Regions from separate parts of the Thalassospira xiamenensis M-5 genome, predicted to be linked through region 2. Evidence: predicted binding sites of a transcription regulator. Region 2 holds the regulator's gene; the other holds the start of a gene.

Region 1 (10,340 bases), 1.7 Mb from region 2:
TCATTGGCATGATCGCCAACCATGATCGCGATATCGCCGCGTGCCCGGTCATATCCGGCTTGATCAAGGGCGAATGCCAAATGAGCGCCGTCGGGCTTTTTAACGTGCGTTGCATCGCCGCCGGCAATCACGGCAAACAGGTCGGAGACACCCAGCCGTTCAAGGATGCGTTTGCAGGGTGCGGTCGGTTTGTTTGATGCCAGACCAATGATCCAGCCATCTGATGCCAGATCTCGAAGGGTTGCTTCGGCATTTTCAAACAGGCGGGTATTGCCATAGTCGGTGTCGATATAACGTGTGGTGAAATCGCCTTCGCAGTCATCGAGCTGTTGACCATCAATCGTGACACCGCGTGCATCAAACGCCCGTTTGGTCAGCATTTTGGTGCCATCGCCCAGCATGGCTTCCAGTTCGGGACGAGCAAGTGGCGTAAGGTCGTGAGCGGCGAGGGTTTCGTTCATCGCAAACAGCAGATCATCCACCCCGTCAATCAGGGTGCCGTCAAGATCGAACAGGATGAATTTTGCCATTTTGCGATGCTGCCTTTGAAAACGAATATCGATTTATCGGACCTTAACCGAAATGGTGTCATTAACAAACGGTAACATCTGCTAACACGAAGTAACAAAACGTGATTCTTTCGGGGCTTTTGCCTTTGGGGATTATAGGTTAGGAGTTGCTTCAAATCGGCTGTGAAAGGTTCGGACCGGCATATCGTGACCGGATCGAAAACAAAGGGGACGCCGTGTAACGCATGGCACAACAGGGTTAAAGCATGTCGCGTGAATTAAGTGTGGTGGTTCTGGCTGCGGGTATGGGAACGCGAATGAAAAGCGCGATCCCCAAGGTCATGCACAAGATAGCAGGCAAACCGATGGTCAATCATGTGATTGATACGGCGGCCCATCTGAACGCAACCAAAACCATGGTTGTTGTCGGGCCGGATATGCCCAAGCTGATTGAGGCCGTCTCCCCGCATTCGACATTCGAACAAACGGATCGACTTGGAACCGCACATGCGGTTCTTGCCGCCAAAGAGGCCCTTCGTGGCCTTACGGGCAATGTGCTTGTGCTTTATGCCGACAGTCCGCTTTTTACTACCGAAACCCTCTCACGCCTTGTCGCGGCACGCGAGCATGGCGATCACGCGGTTGCGGTTCTGGGGTTCCGCCCCGAAGACCCGACCGGCTATGGCCGCCTTGTGACCGATCCGGCAAATGGTGAGTTGCTGGCGATTGTTGAAGACAAGGAATGTGACGAAACGCAACGTGCGATCAATTTTTGCAATTCCGGTGTGATGTGCTTCCGTGCTGAAAGCATGATTGAAACCCTTGAAGCGATTGGAAATGCCAATGCAAAGGGCGAATATTACCTGACCGATGCGGTCGAGGTGGCGCGTGCCAACGGCAATAGTTGCGTTGCTGTTGAGGTCGCTGAGGAAGAAACGCTTGGTGTGAATTCCAGAAGCCAGCTTGCCGTGGCCGAAGCGATTATGCAGTCACGCCTGCGCGAGGTGGCAATGGTGAATGGCGCGACCTTGATTGATCCGGGTTCGGTCTATCTGGCCAGCGACACCAGATTGGGCCGGGATGTTGTTATCGAGCCGAATGTGTTTTTCGGTCCCGGTGTTACGGTTGGCGATGAGGTAACGATCAAGGCCTTCAGCCATCTTGAAAGCTGTGTGGTGGGGGACAAAGCCGATATCGGGCCCTATGCCCGTTTGCGACCGGGCGCGGAAATTGGTGCCGGTGCCAGGGTTGGAAATTTTGTCGAGATCAAAAAGGCTGTTGTTGAAGACGGGGCGAAGGTCAATCACCTCAGCTATATCGGTGATGCCCGTGTCGGGGCAAAGGCCAATATCGGGGCCGGAACCATCACATGCAATTACGACGGATACCGCAAACAACATACCGATATCGGGGCCGGTGCATTTATCGGTTCCAATTCGGCACTGGTCGCCCCCGTATCCATCGGCGACGGTGCCATTATTGGTGCGGGCAGCACGATTACCGGAACGGTCGAAGCCGATGCCTTGGTGATAGAGCGTGCGCAACGGCTTGATAAACCGGGCTGGGCGCGGGTATTTCGCGAGAAGATGAAGGCCCTTTTGGGTAAGTAACGGCAATTAACGCGCGGCATTTGCGTGCGCGACGGGCAAAATTTCGACGGGGAAGATAATAACTATGTGCGGGATTATCGGCATTATTGGCAAGGACAGCGTCAGCGACCGTATTCTTGAGGGGCTTAAACGGCTTGAATATCGGGGCTATGACAGTGCCGGGATTGCGACCCTTGTTAACGGTCATATTGATCGCCGCCGGGCCGAAGGCAAGCTGATAAATCTTGCCAACCGTCTTGCGGAAATGCCGCTGGCGGGGGATGTCGGCATTGGTCACACCCGCTGGGCGACGCATGGGGTTCCGACCGAAAACAACGCCCATCCGCACACCGATGGCAAGGTTGCCGTGGTGCATAACGGCATCATCGAAAATTATCAGGAAATCAAGGCTGAGCTCTCCGGCAAGGGCCGGGTTTTTGCCACTGATACCGACACTGAAGTGATTGTGCATCTGGTTTCCGACTTCCTTGATCAGGGCAAAACCCCGCGTGACGCAGTCGCCGCCACATTACATCGGATTGAGGGGGCCTTTGCGCTGGTAATCATGATTGCCGGGCAGCATGACGTGATTTTTGGCGCGCGCCGTGGCACGCCGCTTGCGGTTGGTTTGGGTGAGGGCGAGATGTATCTTGGCTCGGACGCGATGGCACTGTCGCATCTGACCAACAGGCTGATTTACCTTGAGGAAGGTGATTGGGTCGAAGTGACCCGCGATGGTGTTCAGGTCCGTGACGAGCATGACAATGACGTTACCCGTGAAACAAAGCTTTCGGCTGTTTCCGGTGCCATGATGGGCAAGGGTAACTATAACCATTTCATGCAGAAGGAAATTTTCGAACAGCCAGCCGTGATTGGCGACACGTTGCATGCCTTCATCAATCCGGCGACGCGGACGATCAAGCTGCCCGATATGCCGTTTTCGTTTAACGATGTCAGCCGGTTGACGATTGTGGCGTGCGGCACGTCCTTCTATGCCGGAATGGTGGCAAAGCACTGGATCGAACGCTATGCCGGGCTTGGCGTTGATGTCGATATCGCGTCTGAATTCCGCTATCGGTGCCCGCCGCTTCCAAAAGGGGGCGTTGCGCTGTTTCTTTCGCAATCCGGCGAGACGCTTGATACCTTGGCTGCCCTTCGTTATGCGAAGTCCAAGGGGCAGAAAATTGTTTCCATCGTCAATGTGGCCGAAAGCACGATTGCACGCGAAAGCGATGTGGTCTTGCTGACCTATGCCGGGCCGGAAATCGGTGTCGCATCGACCAAGGCCTTTACCACGCAATTGACTGTTCTGGCCTGCCTTGCCGTGACGATCGGGCGCGATAACGGGACGCTGGACAAGGACGAGGAAGCCGCCATCGTCAACGCGCTGACCGAAGTGCCAAAACATGCGGCCGAAGTCCTTCATCATGACGATGAAATCCGTGAACTTGCGATCAATATCGCTGATGCGCGCGATGTGCTTTATATCGGCCGCGGCCTTGGCTATCCGATTGCGATGGAAGGGGCGCTGAAGCTCAAGGAAATTTCCTATATCCACGCCGAAGGCTATGCGGCGGGCGAGATGAAGCACGGCCCGATTGCCCTGATTGATCAGTCGGTTCCGATCATCGTGATTGCACCTTCCGACGAACTTTTTGAAAAAACTGCATCGAACATGCAGGAAGCGGCCGCACGCGGCGGACGGGTAATTTTCCTGTCTGATGCAGAGGGACTTGCGAAGCTTGGCGATATGGCATCCGCCACGGTCGAGCTGCCAAAGGTTGCGGACTTCGTCGCACCGATCCTTTATACGATTCCGGTTCAGATGCTGGCCTATCATGTGGCGGTTCACAAGGGCACGGATGTCGATCAGCCCCGTAACCTCGCCAAGTCGGTTACGGTGGAATAAAGTCGATATTTCTGGCGACAAAGTTGGATAAACGGGCGGGGCCTATGAAAGTCATTGTGACAGGTGGTGCAGGGTTTATCGGGGCGGCGGTCTGCCGGCTTTTGGCCGGGCAGAAAAAGATCGAGGTTCTCAACCTTGATAAGCTGACATATGCGGCCGATTTGCGCACTGTTGAAAGTGTTTCTTCGCTACCCAACTACTGTTTCGTAAAACAGGATATCTGCAACCGGGCGGAACTTGACCGGGTCTTTGAAGGTTTTCAACCCGATGCTGTGATGCATCTGGCGGCAGAAAGCCATGTAGACCGTTCGATTGACGGGCCGGCTGAATTTATTCAGACGAATCTTGTTGGTACATTCACCCTGCTGGAAGCAGCACGGGATTATTTCAACAGCTTATCTGCTGAACGACGGTCGACTTTCCGGTTTCATCATATTTCGACTGACGAGGTGTATGGTTCGCTTGGGGACGAGGGGCTTTTTACAGAAGAAACCCCCTATGCGCCCAATTCGCCATATTCTGCAAGCAAGGCGGGATCGGATTACCTGGTGCGCGCCTGGCATCATACGTATGGGTTGCCGGTGATTATCAGCAATTGTTCGAACAATTACGGGCCCTATCAATTCCCCGAGAAGCTGATCCCCCTGATGATCCTGAATGTCTTGCATGGCAAGGCGTTGCCGGTTTATGGCGATGGCAAAAACACGCGGGACTGGCTTCATGTTCAAGACCATGCAGACGCGCTTTTTACCATTTTGACCGAGGGACGAATTGGCGAGAAATACAATGTCGGTGGTTGCAACGAAGTTGCAAATATTGATGTCGTGCGCAGCATCTTTGATGTTGTGTCGCGGTTTCAGCCCGATGCTGTGACAGGTGACTTTGAGGCGCAGATTCGGTTCGTGACCGACCGCCCGGGGCATGACTGGCGGTATGCGATTGATCCATCGAAGATACGCGACGAGCTTGGCTGGGAACCAAAACACAGCTTTGAAAGCGGTCTGGAGCAGACAGTGAAATGGTATCTGGCAAATCGGGCGTGGTGGGAGCCCATCCTGAAAGATAAATATGCAGGTGAGCGGCTCGGAACGGTGAAATAGTGATGATTAATGCACTTGTCTTTGGCGCAAACGGCCAATTGGGAAGAAGTCTGGCGCTATGTGGCGCGGCTTTTCCGAAAGTCCGTTTGACACTCTTGGATCGAAGCAAGTGTGATTTATCTGATCTGTCGACAATTGCTTCGGCCATTCGGGACAATCAACCGCATGTGATCATCAATGCTGCTGCTTATACGGCTGTTGATCTTGCCGAAAATGATCGTGAGAACGCCTATCATATCAACTGCGATGCTGTTGATATGATGGCCCGGGCTGCCGACGATCTTGATATTCCGCTGATCCATTTTTCAACCGATTATGTTTTTGATGGCGCGTCACAGCGACCATACTGCGAAGATGATTCGGTCGCGCCACTTGGCGTTTACGGTGCCAGCAAGCTGGCAGGCGAAGGCGCGGTCAGGGCTGCGACTAAACGCCACCTTATTTTCCGTACTGCCTGGGTTTACAGCCCGTTTGGCAAGAATTTCGTCAAAACGATGCTGGGATTGATGACCCAACGTGATGTTCTGACGATTGTGAATGATCAGCATGGATGTCCGACATCGGCAATTGATCTGGCGAATGCGACCTTGCGATTATTACCGGTGATACTTGATCTGAACTTTAACGGGTTTGGGACATACCATCTTGTTTCCGATAATCAGATGACGTGGTTTGATTTCGCCAAACGTATTCAGGATGCTGCGATTGCGAAGTTTGGGGCAAATTGGACTGGGAAAAATTGCTGGATTGATCCGGTAAATTCGGATGCCTTTCCAACGATTGCCAAGCGTCCAGCCTATTCCATAATGTCGACACAGAAATTTACCGATACTTTCGATTATGGGCTGCCCGATATTTCGGAAAGCCTTCCGACATGTTTGAACAACCTTGAAGCGGGCAGATAGAAAATGCGTAAAGGCATCATTCTTGCGGGCGGAACCGGATCGCGGTTGCATCCGTCAACAATGGTTGTGTCAAAGCAGTTGTTGCCGGTTTACGACAAGCCAATGGTCTATTACCCGCTGACGACATTGATGTTGGCCGGGATCAGGGAAATCCTTTTGATCAGTACGCCGCGCGATTTACCGTTATTTCGTGAGCTGTTGGGTGATGGTCAGAGGTGGGGGCTTCAGATCGAATATGCAGTTCAGGAAGAGCCCCGCGGTCTTGCCGATGCGTTTCGGGTCGGGGCTGCGTTTATCGGCGATGACCCGTGCTGTCTGGTTCTGGGGGATAACATATTTTTCGGGCATGGCCTGACCGAGCTTCTGGTCAACGCGATGAAGCAGACCACCGGCGCAACGGTTTTTGCCTATTATGTGCAGGACCCTAAACGTTACGGTGTCGTCGAATTCGATAACAAGGGAATGGCAAAGGGAATTGAAGAAAAGCCGAAAGAGCCGAAATCGAATTATGCCGTGACCGGGATGTATTTCTATGACGCGCAGGTCGTTGAAATCGCAAGATCCATAAAACCATCGGCGCGTGGTGAGCTTGAAATTACCGATGTCAACAATGCGTATCTGGAACGTGGGCAGTTGCATGTAGAAAAGATGGGGCGCGGATATGCCTGGCTTGATACAGGAACCCATGGTGCGATGCTTGACGCCGCAAACTTTGTTGAAACAGTAGAAAAGCGGCAAAGCCTTAAAATTGCTTGCCCCGAAGAAATAGCATTACGCACAGGTCTGATTGATGAGGGGCAATTTGAAAAGCTGATTGATGCCTTTGGTGCCAGCTCGTATCGCGACTATCTAATATCCGTTTTGCGCAGCCTGCATCGGATGTAGACGACAGTTCAGTTTTCGTCTCTAACTGTTTCAAGATACTTTTTGAACGACATCGCATTGGTATCTTTGGCTGACAGTATCAGCTGGCTTTCATCCATCGGCCAGTTGATGCCAAGATCCGGATCGTTCCATAGAATAGCATGCTCGGCCGAAGGGGTGTAAGGCCTGCTGACCTTGTAGACGACTTCTGTGTCGGGGGCGAGCGTCAGAAAACCATGAGCAAATCCGCGCGGAACAAAAATCTGGTTCCAGTCATCGGCGTTGATTTCGGCAATAACCGATTTGCCAAGTGTTGGCGAATTGGGACGAATGTCGACGGCAACGTCTAGGATTCGACCGCGCAGAACCCGAACGAGTTTGTCTTGGGCATACGGTTCGCGCTGGAAATGCAGGCCGCGCAAAACACCGGGGCTTTTGGAAAAGGAATGGTTATCCTGAACGAAATCCTGCGTGATTCCGGCCTGTGAAAACTCCTCCTGATTATAGGTTTCGGAGAAGAATCCCCGCTCGTCTTCGAATTTTCTCGGGAAGAGCAGTTTGACTTCGGGAATTTCCAGAGATTCGATCTTCATAAAATCACCATTTGGGACCCAAGTGGTCCAGTCGGGCTAATGACCTGCAAGACGAATATCCTACTTAGCATAACTTATAAAGATGCATTGGGGATTTGGTTAAATCAAAGTCCGCCAATGAGTTTAAGCTGGCGAATGAAGGGTTTCGGAAATCGTGTCACAATATTGCCCTTTGTCATGTGAAGTGTCGCGTGATAGGTCTGGCATCAGAAAATGATCGTGGCGCGGCGCATGGGCGAAGCGCGCCGTTTTCATTCTCGCAAGTGCGAGAAAATCCCCAAAATCATGACATTTTTGCGTCCTTTTGTTCTCTTCTGTTGACAAATTCCGATGGCTTCAATACATGCTGTTAGCACTCGCCGGGGGTGAGTGCTAATACGGGCTCATCCCGGTTAGTTTTAATTTAAAACGAGCCTTAGCTTAAACACGGAGTTGTCTAACATGAAGTTCCGTCCGTTACATGATCGTGTGCTGGTCCGTCGTGTCGAATCCGACACCAAGACAGCCGGTGGCATCATTATCCCGGATACCGCGAAAGAAAAACCGCAGGAAGGCGAGATCATCGCTGTTGGTTCCGGTGTTCGCAAAGAAGATGGCTCGCTTGTAGCGCTTGACGTCAAGGCAGGTGACAAGGTTCTGTTCGGCAAATGGTCGGGCACCGAAGTCAAGGTCGATGGCGAAGAGCTGCTGATCATGAAAGAGTCCGACATTATGGGCATCATGGAATAAGTCAGCCTTTTGGTGACTTAAATCCACGTTCATCCGTCTCATAGAGAGGAAAGAATACTATGGCTGCTAAAGAAGTAAAATTCTCCACCGACGCCCGCGCCAAAATGCTGCGCGGTGTCGACATCCTTGCTGATGCCGTTAAAGTGACGCTCGGCCCGAAAGGCCGTAACGTTGTCATCGAAAAATCCTTTGGCGCACCGCGCGTGACCAAGGACGGCGTTTCGGTCGCCAAGGAAATCGAACTTTCTGACAAGTTCGAAAACATGGGCGCACAGATGCTGCGTGAAGTGGCTTCCAAAACCGCCGATCTGGCTGGTGACGGCACCACCACCGCAACCGTTCTGGCACAGGCAATCGTTCGTGAAGGCAACAAGTCCGTTGCTGCTGGCATGAACCCGATGGACCTGAAACGCGGTATTGATCTTGCGACGACCAAAGTAATCGAAGCCATCCAGAGCCGCGCTCGTAAAGTTTCGGGCAAGGACGAGATTGCACAGGTTGGTAACATTTCGGCCAACGGTGACCGTGAAGTCGGCGACATGATCGCTGAAGCCATGGAAAAAGTTGGCAACGAAGGTGTTATCACCGTCGAGGAAGCCAAGGGCCTGCACACCGAACTCGACGTTGTCGAAGGCATGCAGTTTGATCGTGGTTACCTGTCGCCGTACTTCGTAACCAATCCGGAAAAGATGGTTGCCGAGCTCGACAACCCTTATGTTCTGCTGTTTGACAAAAAGGTTTCCTCGCTGCAGCCGCTGCTGCCGCTTCTGGAAGCTGTCGTTCAGTCGGGCAAGCCGCTTCTTATCATTGCTGAAGACGTCGAAGGCGAAGCTCTTGCGACCCTCGTCGTTAACAAGCTGCGCGGTGGTCTGAAAATCGCTGCAGTCAAAGCACCGGGCTTCGGCGACCGTCGCAAAGCAATGCTCGAAGACATCGCCATCCTTACCGGTGGTCAGGTTGTCTCCGAAGATCTCGGCATCAAGCTTGAGAGCGTTACGCTCGATATGCTCGGTACCGCGAAATCGATCACCATCACCAAAGAAGAAACCACCATCGTTGATGGTGCCGGTGAGAAAGCCCAGATCGAAGCCCGCGTTGGCCAGATCCGTGCACAGATCGAAGAAACCACTTCGGATTACGACCGCGAGAAACTGCAGGAACGTCTTGCGAAACTCGCTGGCGGTGTTGCCGTGATCAAAATCGGTGGCGCTTCGGAAATCGAAGTGAAAGAACGCAAAGACCGCGTTGACGATGCCCTGCACGCAACTCGCGCTGCTGTTGAAGAAGGTATCGTTGCTGGTGGCGGTACGGCTCTGCTGTACGCGACCCGCGCTCTTGACGGTCTTGAAGGTGTAAACCATGACCAGACCATCGGTGTCGACATCGTTCGTCGCGCGCTGCAGGCTCCGGTCCGTCAGATCGCTCAGAACGCAGGTGTTGACGGTGCAGTTGTCGCTGGCAAGCTGCTTGAGCAGGACGATGTTGAATTCGGCTTCGACGCACAGAAAGGTGAATACACCAACCTGGTCAAAGCCGGCATCATCGACCCGGCCAAAGTTGTTCGTACTGCCCTGCAGGACGCAGCATCGGTCGCAGGTCTGCTGATCACCACCGAATGCATGATCGCTGAAAAGCCGGAAGACAAATCCTCCGGTGGCGCGCCTGACATGGGCGGCATGGGTGGTATGGGCGGCATGGGCGGTATGGGCTTCTAAGCCTTACCACCAACCGACCTTCTTGCTACGGAAAGGGTCTCGCATTTGCGAGGCCCTTTTCGTTTCTGTATCGATTGCGATAAAAATCCCCGCAATCAGATGAGTTGCGGGGATTTTTCAGATTAACCGAACAGCTTTTTAAGTGTGCGTGGCTGACAGCGCAGATACTGATTGGCCGCCTTGACCTCGGCGCCAAGGCTTGCTGCCGCATGCCACGGCCAGCGCGGGTCATAAAGAATGCCACGCGCCAGCGCAATGGCATCGGCCTGACCGGTGAAGACAATGGCCTCTGCCTGTTCTGCTTCGGTAATCAGGCCAACCGCGATGGTGATCATGCCGGTTTCCGATTTGATGCGATCTGCAAAGGGGACCTGATAGTTCGGGCCAACGGGGATATTCTGATCGATGTGAAGACCGCCAGATGACA
Region 2 (10,340 bases):
CAAAGCATTTTCCTTGTTGAACACCGGCAGTACAAAACTGACATCAGGCATCATGCCATCACAAGGAGAGGAAATCATCACAACTCTCAACTATGCAGATACTTCGTCGTCTTAACACAGTGCTTGATGCGCCGCGACGCAAAAGTCATGTGTATCTAGGGCTTTAAAGGTCCTAAAACGACAATACCCCAGCACATTGACGATGTGCTGGGGTATGGTGCCCAGGAGAAGACTCGAACTTCCACGACCTTGCGGCCACTGGCACCTGAAGCCAGCGCGTCTACCAATTCCGCCACCTGGGCATAGGGGCTTGTGGTATTTACCCGGCGGAACCCGCCGGAACGGGGCGCAATATACGCTGCCAAACTTCAGTGTCAACAACCTTTTTGAGGGTTTTGCAAAACGCGTCTTTGAAAATCGCCCACCGTCGCAAGACATAAGGAAAATCTTGATTTTCCCACTCATCCGCGATCACGCCGAATGGTCGAACAAGTATCTGAGAACCCCGTTCAAACGGTTCCGCCCCTGATCGGTCGTGCTCAATCCTGCCTGATCGCAAATCAGATCGCCCGACGCAATCAGGGTTTCAAGCCGTTCTGAATCCAATGCCTCGCGCGGGGCTTTGCCAATAATCCGCTCGAAGCGTCCCACCGGAATCGGTTCATTCAGGCGCAGCCCCATCATCACCATTTCAATAAGGCGTTCATCCGCAACCAAAGCGGTTTCTTCCTGCGTGCCATGTCCCTGCTTTTCCACACGGTCAAGCCAGATTTCCGGCGCACGATGACGGCGCACCGCCATTGGTTTCGTGCTGCCATCTGGCTGAATCACGGCTTCGCGGCCATGTGCACCCGGACCAATGCCAAGATAATCGCCATAGCGCCAGTATACGAGGTTATGGCGGCTTTCCTGCCCGGGTCGGGCATGGTTCGAAACCTCGTAGCAACTATAACCGGCGGCTTTGGTTTCTTCCTGGGTGATTTCATAAAGATCGGTCGCAAGATCTTCATCGGGTACAACGAGATCACCGCGCTGATGCAAGGTATGGAACTGCGTTCCCGGTTCGATCGTCAACTGATAAAGCGAAATATGACCGCGCGCGATCTCAAGTGCTTCGCGCAGCTCCTGACGCCAGGCTTTCGGATCATGTTCGGGCCGGGCATAAATCAGATCGAACGAAAACCGGTCAAACACATTCGCCGCAACATCAAGAGCACGCATGGCTTCAGCCGCATTGTGCACCCGCCCCAGAAATTTAAGATCGCGGTCATTGAGCGCCTGAATACCAATTGAGACCCGGTTGATGCCATTGGTAGCAAAGGCCGAAAACCGGTTGATTTCAACCGTACCCGGATTGGCTTCAAGCGTGATTTCGATGTCATCGGTTACCGGCCAGAAGGTTTTGATATCGGCGATCAGGGCCCCTGCGGTTTCCGGATCCATTAGCGACGGTGTCCCACCACCAAAGAATACCGATCCGACCGTGCGGCCGGGATGACGCGCAGCACCTGCGGCAAGTTCCGCACGCAATGCCGACCTCCAGCGCGCATGATCAACCTTGTCAGCAACATGACTATTGAAGTCGCAATAGGGACATTTCGACAGGCAAAACGGCCAATGGATATAGATGCCAAACGGGACAGCTTCTGCGGTTGCTAGGGACACGCGGTTCTCGATCTTCGACTGCGGGAAAGACGGATAAAGTAACACGCACCACCGATAGTTACATCAGCGATGCGTGCATAGGTTCGATGCAGGCAGTTAGCCGCCTAAAATCCTTACACGAAGCAAGCCTTGACCAGCTGGCGAAACGCATCCGCGCGATGGCTCATTGCATGTTTCTGTGCCGGGTCCATTTCCCCAAAGGTCTGCTCATAACCTTTTGGCTGGAAAATCGGATCATAGCCGAAACCGTGACGGCCACGTTTGGGCCAAACGATTTCACCTTCAACACGACCTTCAAAATTCTCCACATGACCGTCTGGCCAAGCCAGAGACAAGGCGCAGATAAAGGCCGCCCGACGGTCAGGATGGCTCCCGATCCCGTTCTGGACCTTTTCCATCGCCATATCAAAATCCTTGTCCGGCCCGGCCCAACGCGCTGAATAAATACCCGGCGCCCCATCAAGGGCGGAAACCGCCATGCCGCTATCATCAGACAGGGCTGGCAGATTGGCGGCCTTTGCTGCCGCCAACGACTTCAGTTGAGCATTGCCAATAAAACTGTTTTCGGTTTCTTCGGGTTCGGGAAGATTCAAATCGCCTGCTGAAACCACTTCGATCCCGAACGGATCAAGCAGTTCGGCAATCTCCTTGATCTTGCCTTTGTTGTGGCTGGCGATAACGAGTTTTTTTTCCGTAAAGCGACGGGCCATGATGCTGCCTAGAGATATTCGGGTCGTTAAGACGAAGACGGCTGAAAACCGCAAAAACAATATCGGGCGAACCATATCCAGGCTCGCCCGAATAAATTCTTAGATGCCAATCGCTGCTCGCTGTTTGGCAAACAGTTCCTTGCAGCCTTTTTCCGCCAGTTCAAACATCTTGTCATAAGCAGAACGATCAAACGGCACATCTTCCGCAGTCGCCTGAACCTCAACAATGCCGCCACTGCCCGCCAGAACAAAGTTCGCATCCGCACCCGCATTGCTGTCTTCGGCATAATCAAGATCAAGAACCGCTTCACCCTGATAAATACCGCACGAAATTGCGGCAACCGGCTGATTCAACGGGATTTCCTTGATCAGGCCAAGACGGCGTACGCCCTGAAACGCCAAATGGGCCGCAACATAGGCACCCGTGATTGATGCGGTGCGTGTTCCGCCATCAGCCTGGATAACATCGCAATCAAGGCGCATCTGCATTTCACCCATGCCCTTAAGGTCAGCGACCGCACGGATCGAACGCCCTATCAGGCGCTGAATTTCCTGGGTCCGACCCGACTGGCCACCGCGTGCGGCTTCGCGCTGCATGCGGCTGTCGGTTGCACGCGGCAGCATGCCATATTCTGCAGTGATCCAACCCTTGCCGGAATTACGCATCCAGCCTGGCACCTTGTCCTCGACCGTCGCGGTACAAATCACATGGGTATCGCCAAATTTAATCAGGCAGGAGCCCTCTGCATATTTGGAAACACCTGTCTCAATGGAAACGTCGCGAAGCTGATCGAAATTACGGCCGGATGGACGCATGGGGTCTGAACCTCTTTGTTCTGGGTCGGATCAACCTGCATGGCTGATCAACGATGGCTGAAATTGCGGCCAAAGCTACTGAGCATCGTATCAAAGGTCCAGCAGTTTCCCCGAAAATAACGGCAAAATCCCAGCAACACCATGCCTCAGATCCACGCGCAAAAACCATAAATGGCACTCGATTCGCGACGAATTCAAAGATTTGGCAAGACTAACTTCCTGATTGATACCATCGTTTTCCCGTCCACCAGCTATCACCAATCTGCCAGCTTCATTGACGCCTGCCCGACACCTTACTAAATTCCACGCTACACATTTGGTTTTGACAGGTTTGACATGGCGCTGTTTGACGACACATTGCTGGGCGACATGAACGCACGATCCCGCGAAGTCTTTCGCCAGATCGTAGATGCTTATGTCGAAACCGGCGAACCGATCGGATCTCGATCCATCGCACGCCGCATGTCAGAAAACCTCTCGGCGGCGACCATCCGCAATGTCATGTCCGATCTTGAGGAAATGGGGCTTCTGGTTGCTCCCCATGTTTCGGCCGGTCGATTGCCAAGCGAGAAAGGCCTGCGTCTTTTCGTCAATGCCCTGATGGAAGTCGGTGATCTGCCAAATGCCGAGCGCGATCAATTGACCAAAAATTGCGAGCAGGCCGGATATTCCCTTGATCAGATGCTGGGCGAGGCCACAAGTATGCTTTCGGGGCTGTCACGCTGTGCAGGGCTTGTGGTTGCACCGAAAACCGATGGAATCCGTTTAAAACAGATTGAATTTGTTGCGCTTTCGCCGGGCAAGGTCCTTGCGGTTCTGGTTTCGCAGACCGGTAATGTTGAAAACCGTATCCTTGATGTTCCGCCCGATTTGCCGACCTCGGCATTGACAGAAGCATCGAACTATCTAAATACCCGGTTGGCCGGAAAGACACTTGATGACGCCCGGCAATTGATGAGTTTGGAACGCGACCGCATCAAACAGGAACTCGACGAATTGTCGGCTGGACTGATTGATGCCGGACTTGCGACATGGGCCGGCGGGGTCAAGGGTTCGTCCCTGATCGTAAAGGGCCAGTCGCAATTGCTTGAAAATATCGACACGATCGAACAGCTCGAAACCGTAAGAAGGCTGTTCAACGTGCTCGAAGCACGCGATCAGATGATTGAATTGCTTGATGTCACCACGATTGCCCAAGGTGTGCAGATTTTCATCGGGTCCGAGAACAAATTGTTCGGCGGATCGGGGCTTTCGATGGTGATTTCGCCCTATCAGAATGCCGAAGGCAGCATTGTGGGCGCAATCGGGGTTGTCGGGCCGACCCGGATCAATTATGCCCGGATCATTCCGCTGGTCGATTACACCGCCAAGCTGGTCGGGCGACTGATTGGATAAACGTTGGCGCTGCGTGTCAGGCCACACAAATTGAAGGTACAGGTTAGCCATGTCGGAAACCGCAAAGAACAACCAGGACGATCTGCATGATGCCGCGTCGGCAGAAGAAACTGCCGCAGAGGATGTCGTCTCAGAAGCAACCGAAGCCGAAGGTGGCGAAGCCACCACAGATCCGGTTGCAGCACTTGAAGCAGAAGTTGCTGAGTTGAAAGACCGCCTATTGCGCGCCGCCGCCGAGGTGGAAAACACGCGCCGTCGCGCGAAGAAAGACGTCGAGGACGCCGGGAACTATGCGATTACCAAATTTGCCCGCGAACTGCTTGATGTAGGTGACAACCTCCGCCGCGCCCTTGAGGCTGCTGGCGACACGTCCAATGCCGACCCGACGATGAAAAAGCTGGTTGAAGGCGTTGAAATGACCGAACAGACGCTTCTTAAGGCACTGGAAAAGAACGGCGTTGAAAAGCTTGAACCGCTTGGGGAAAAACTTGATCCCAATCATCATCAAGCCGTGTTTGAAATGCCAAATCCTGCTTATCCAGACGGCCATGTCGCCCAGGTAATGCAGGCCGGTTACGTGCTCAAAGGTCGCCTTTTGCGCCCGGCAATGGTCGGGGTCACCAAAAACCCCGCCGGTCAGGAAGCCGCAAAAAACGACGAACCTGGCAGCAATGTTGACACCTCTGCCTGATAGCGCTGGCTGATTTCTGGTCGGGAATCCGCAAACCGGTTTTGAAAGATCAAATATTTAAACGGCCCTGCCATTTTCACGGCGGGCCGTTTTATTTTGTCCATTTCGGGTCTAATCTGGCTTGGTTGCAACAATGACATCGGAACACGCCATGCCGTTTCGTCCTGACATTATCAATATTCTGCGCGATGAAGCCGCAACGATTGTTATCTTGACCGGGGCCGGTATTTCGAAGGAAAGCGGCCTGCATACCTTCCGCGACCCAGATGGTATCTGGGCAAAATATGACATTTCCGAAGTCGCAACGCCTGAGGCATTCATCAACAATCCCGATCTCGTACATCACTTTTACAATGACAGACGCGCAGGGCTGCCTGACCCTGCGATACAGCCAAACAAGGCGCATCTTGCCCTTGCCCGGCTCGAAACCAGATGGCCAAGCGACGTTCTGCTGGTAACCCAAAATATCGACGATCTCCATTACCGCGCCGGATCAAAAAACCTTATCCATATGCATGGCGAATTGCTGAAAATCCGCTGCAATCATTGCGGGCTTCTGACGGTCTGGTCTGCCCCACTGGGACGAGACACTCCCTGTACCTCCTGCACCAAAATCGGGGGCCTACGCCCACACGTTGTCTGGTTCGGGGAAATGCCGCTTGAAATGGAACGCATTTATGCTGCTCTTTACAAATGTGGCCTATTCATTTCCATCGGCACATCAGGGAACGTTTATCCGGCTGCCGGGTTCGTCCAAATCGCCAGTGAAGAAGCTGGTGCAGAAACGGTCGAGATCAACCTGGAACCTGGTTCCGGGGCGTCCTTGTTTGATCACAGTTCATATGGCCTGGCGACTGAATTGGTTCCGGCACTGGTCGACAGCCTATTGATGGATCAAGTCTGACAACTATTAACTATCGCACAGCGCCTTGAAGTTGCGTTCGCCTTTGGGGCTGAAAATCACCACACGCGACTCCTTACTTCGCTGTGCCCAGCCCAGATCATAAAACCGGTCCAGTAACGCTGCACCAAACGAACCTGCCAAATGAGATTGTCGGGCGCTCCAATCCAGGCATTCCCGGCAAAGCGGCCTGCGGCTGGTGCGCAGTTCATTCAGATTAATCCCGAACGCCTCGGCGAAATCTGCACCGGCATCTGTCAAAGCCACGCCATTATGATCTGTCGAAATCAGTTTGCGGGTCTCAAGCCCCGAAAACAGGGCAACCCCCATTTCTCCGGCCAAATGATCATAGCAAACACGTGCCTTGCGCAATGCCGGGTCCTTCGGCCCGGTTCGGACCCGATTATGTCCGACCCGGCTGGCAATCCCCATCAGGACTTCCAATGCCTCGACAATATCGGGGCCCGAAAGCGTAAAATAACGATGCCGCCCCTGCTTTCGCGGGATAACGATCTGACCAGCCTCAAGCTTTGCAAGATGTGAACTCGCCGTTTGCGGCGTCACACCGGCCTCCTGTGCAAGTTCGGCCGCGGTCAGCGCGCGGCCACTCATCAGGGCGGTCAACATGTTCGCGCGTGCCGGATCGCCAAGCAATGCAGCCACGCGGGCAATATCGGGTCCTTCTTTCATAGTTCGATATTAATCGAAGCATTGGTCGCCAGCAATCGGTTATTTGTTCAGAATTGCCCCTGCCCCGGAGATCCGAATGACATCGTCCAAAATATTGCTGCCCCTTGAAATTGGTTTACTGACTTTGCTCGCCCTGCTTTGGGGATCGTCGTATCTGTTTATCAGAATCGCCCTAACCGACATCCCACCGATTACGCTGATTGCGATCAGGGTTGGCATCGCATCGCTGTTTCTTCTCGTCGTCATGTTCTGCCGTAGCGAACGTTTTCCGCGCGATGGCAAGGTTATCGGCACATTGCTGATCCAGTCGGTTTTCAACAGTCTCGGCGCATGGACAATTCTTGCTTGGGGACAGCAACATGTCGAAAGCGGCCTTGCCAGTGTGCTTAATTCAACATCACCGGTTTTTGTTTTCCTGATCACGACCCTTCTGACACGGCATGAACGGGTTGACCGGTTTCGTCTTGCCGGAGCGTGCCTTGGCGTTGCTGGTGTGGTTCTGATTGTCGGCCCCGGTGTGATTATCGGACTAGGGCAGCATGTGGGAGGGCAGCTTGCCGTTCTGGCCGGAGCGATCCTCTATGCCGGAGCAGCAATCTATGGCAAGCGCTTCAGCACCCTGCCCGCAACCGTTACCGCCGCCGCAACCATGATCTGGGCCAGCACCTTTCTGATCCCGGCCAGTCTGGTGCTGGATCGACCCTGGAACTTGACACCGTCAACGTCCGCCATTCTTGCAACGCTTGCCCTGTCGGTTTTTTGCACAGCAATCGCTTTGCTGATCTATTTCAGGCTGTTACGCACGCTTGGCTCAATGGGTGTTGCCAGTCAAAGCTACCTGCGTGCCGGGATCGGCGTCGTGCTTGGCAGCCTGTTGCTTGGCGAAACCATAAGTTCCCCGGTTCTTGCTGGAATCCTCTGCACGCTTGTCGGCGTCGCAATCATCAATCTGCCGCGCACATTCTGGCGACAGTCACCCTTTCCTAAATCGTAAAATCGTCTCCCAATAAGGATATAAAGCCAATGATCACGTGTTTCATCCGCTATGAAATCGACCCTTATAAGAAGAATGCTTTTGTGGAATATGCGCGTAACTGGGGCGAAGCAATTCCACGATGCGGTGCTGATCTGGTCGGCTATTTCGCGCCTCATGAAGGAACAATATCGACTGCTTACGCAGTTTATCATTTGCCGGATCTGGCAGCATATGAAGCCTATCGCGCCCGCCTGTCACAAGACCCACTGGGGCGTGAAAACTATCAGTTCGCCCAACGTGAAAAATTCATCCTGCGCGAAGAACGCCAGTTTTTCAAAATCGCCTCTACCCCGCATGCGGAGCTGGTCAAGCCATGATTGCCGTCATTTTCGAAGTCCTGCCTAACCCGCAACATCGTAACGAATATTTCTCGATCGCAAAAGACCTCCGGCCGGTACTTGAAACAATCGACGGTTTCATTTCCATCGAACGGTTCGAAAGCCTTAACGAGCCGGGCAAGGTTCTGTCTCTTTCGTTCTGGCGCGATGAAGAAGCCGTCATGGCATGGCGCAATGTCAGTGAACACCGCATTGCACAGCACAAAGGCCGTAACCGGATTTTCGACAATTATCGTCTGCGGGTCGCCCATGTCATGCGTGATTATGGAATGCATGAACGGGCCGAAACACCCGATGATTCCCGCAAGCAACACGACGACAGTTCATAATGGATAAACAGGTTTTCCGAAGAAAGGCTAAACTTTCGCCGTTGCGGCCTTGCGATTTCCATCACTTTCATCATCTTCGGCGGGCACAACCGAAACCGGTTTTGCCCCGCCTCTGTAATCCAGCAAGGCAACCGCCAGCACGACAATCGCCGCCCCGACAAAAATCACCGGCACCGGAAGCATGTCAAAGAAGATCAGATCCATTGCTACAGAAAACGGCAAGGCCGTATAGGCTGCGGGCGAAATGACACTGGCATCCGCAACCCGAACAGCCCGCAGAACCATGTAGTTGGTCAGCATGGCAAAGAAACCTGCACCCGCAGAATAAAGCCAGTCAGACAAGGCCGCCGGTTGCCACATGATGACGGCAACCGGCACCCAGATCACGATGGCGACAATCTGGGGCCAGAACAGCATGGAGAAATTCGTCTCGGTCCGGGTCAGAACCTTGGCATAAAGCGTTTGCGCGGAAAAACAGAACGCCCCGATCAGGGCTGCGGCAACCCCCAATGGAACGCCAAATCCGTCCATTTTGGGAACGCACATTACCCAAACGCCAACAAGTCCAAGAAGGGTTGCGATTACTTTACGTGCCGTCAACTGCTCGCCAAGAATCACAACGGCAAGCATCACGGTCAGCAAGGCCTCAATGAACAGATAGGCATTTACCTCGGCAATACTCATCTGGCGAAGGGCAAAGAACACAAAAAACAACGATCCGTACCAAAGAACGCCGCGCGCCAGATGCGCATAAGGTCGCTTGGTCCGGATCGACCTGGTGCCAATAAACATCAGGATGATCACGAACACAGCCACCGTCGTCACTGCACGCATCGCGAGAATTTGTGCAGTCGGCACATCATGGGATACCAGCTTGGCACAGACATCGACAAAAACGCCCGATGCCATCGCCGCCGTCATCCACAAAACGCCGCGAAAATTGCCGCTGAGGCGCAAAAGCGTCCCGGTCATCACCTGATCCTGATCTCTGGAATTAAAGTGGGTTTCCGACAGCGGGGAGACTGCTGCGGGGTGGCGCAAGGAGACTATCTATCGATCAGCCGGAAACCCTTTTCATTCGGCAGTGTGCCCGCAAAAATTGAAAAATGCGAATGAGGAGTTTTCAGCCATTGATGAGAATTTTTTGCCCCAAACCACATTCAGGCCTGTTACACAGGAATAAACTCTAAAAACCCTGTCCCACGGAAATGTTCGATGCGCCGCAAACTGCCCCCCTTACGCGCGCTTGTCGCTTTTGAAGCCACCGCCCGCCATCAAAGTGTGAAGGCAGCGGCGGAAGAATTGCATGTCACCCAAAGTGCGATCAGCCATCAATTGCGTCAGCTTGAAGAATGTCTTGGCGTTGTCCTGTTTGTTCGCAAGGGACGCGGGCTCAGTCTGACCAAATCGGCAACCCGTCTGCTCCCGCGCCTGACAGAAGCCCTTGATGGCATTGCCGATATCACCGGCGAAGTCGGGCCCGACAAGGGCAAGGCGATCCGTATAGGCGCATTGGCAACCCCTGCCTTGACCGTTCTGTTAAACGAGCTTGGTGACCTGCAGGCCCGTATGCCTGCCGATATTCCCGTTCAGTTTCGCAAGATCGAATTTGATGATGATCTTGATCCACTTGAAATCGACATCGCCCTTCAGATCGCACCAAAAGATTTGCCGGGGCTTGATGGCTGGATCACCGAACTTCTGACTCCCGAAATTTACAATGCCTTTGCTGCGCCTGAATGGCTGAAAAAACGCGGACTTGATCCCTG

Evidence for each region. Region 2 encodes HrcA, which represses chaperone genes, less so after heat shock. Its sites were predicted from a motif close to GTTAGCACTCNCCNNNGGNGAGTGCTAAC; they were not measured.
Region 1: the regulator HrcA is predicted to act here: its motif matches at 7,818-7,846, upstream of groES (co-chaperone GroES).

The regions. Positions count from the first base shown of each region.
Region 1 is NZ_CP004388.1:2,679,299-2,689,638, reverse strand. It holds gene TH3_RS12655 (HAD-IA family hydrolase) at 1-530, opposite strand, end outside; gene glmU (bifunctional UDP-N-acetylglucosamine diphosphorylase/glucosamine-1-phosphate N-acetyltransferase GlmU) at 776-2,119, shown strand; gene glmS (glutamine--fructose-6-phosphate transaminase (isomerizing)) at 2,184-4,007, shown strand; gene rfbB (dTDP-glucose 4,6-dehydratase) at 4,052-5,107, shown strand; gene rfbD (dTDP-4-dehydrorhamnose reductase) at 5,110-6,012, shown strand; gene rfbA (glucose-1-phosphate thymidylyltransferase RfbA) at 6,016-6,897, shown strand; gene rfbC (dTDP-4-dehydrorhamnose 3,5-epimerase) at 6,906-7,469, opposite strand; gene groES (co-chaperone GroES) at 7,911-8,198, shown strand; gene groL (chaperonin GroEL) at 8,258-9,913, shown strand; gene TH3_RS12610 (NADH:flavin oxidoreductase/NADH oxidase) at 10,036-10,340, opposite strand, start outside.
Region 2 is NZ_CP004388.1:4,339,789-4,350,128, forward strand. It holds gene TH3_RS20030 (glycosyltransferase family 2 protein) at 1-78, opposite strand, end outside; tRNA gene TH3_RS20035 (tRNA-Leu) at 216-302, opposite strand; gene hemW (radical SAM family heme chaperone HemW) at 472-1,665, opposite strand; gene rdgB (RdgB/HAM1 family non-canonical purine NTP pyrophosphatase) at 1,779-2,375, opposite strand; gene rph (ribonuclease PH) at 2,475-3,191, opposite strand; gene hrcA (heat-inducible transcriptional repressor HrcA) at 3,528-4,586, shown strand; gene grpE (nucleotide exchange factor GrpE) at 4,636-5,277, shown strand; gene TH3_RS20065 (NAD-dependent deacylase) at 5,429-6,181, shown strand; gene TH3_RS20070 (helix-turn-helix domain-containing protein) at 6,188-6,868, opposite strand; gene TH3_RS20075 (DMT family transporter) at 6,945-7,862, shown strand; gene TH3_RS20080 (NIPSNAP family protein) at 7,892-8,221, shown strand; gene TH3_RS20085 (antibiotic biosynthesis monooxygenase family protein) at 8,218-8,571, shown strand; gene TH3_RS20090 (DMT family transporter) at 8,599-9,543, opposite strand; gene TH3_RS20095 (LysR family transcriptional regulator) at 9,787-10,340, shown strand, end outside.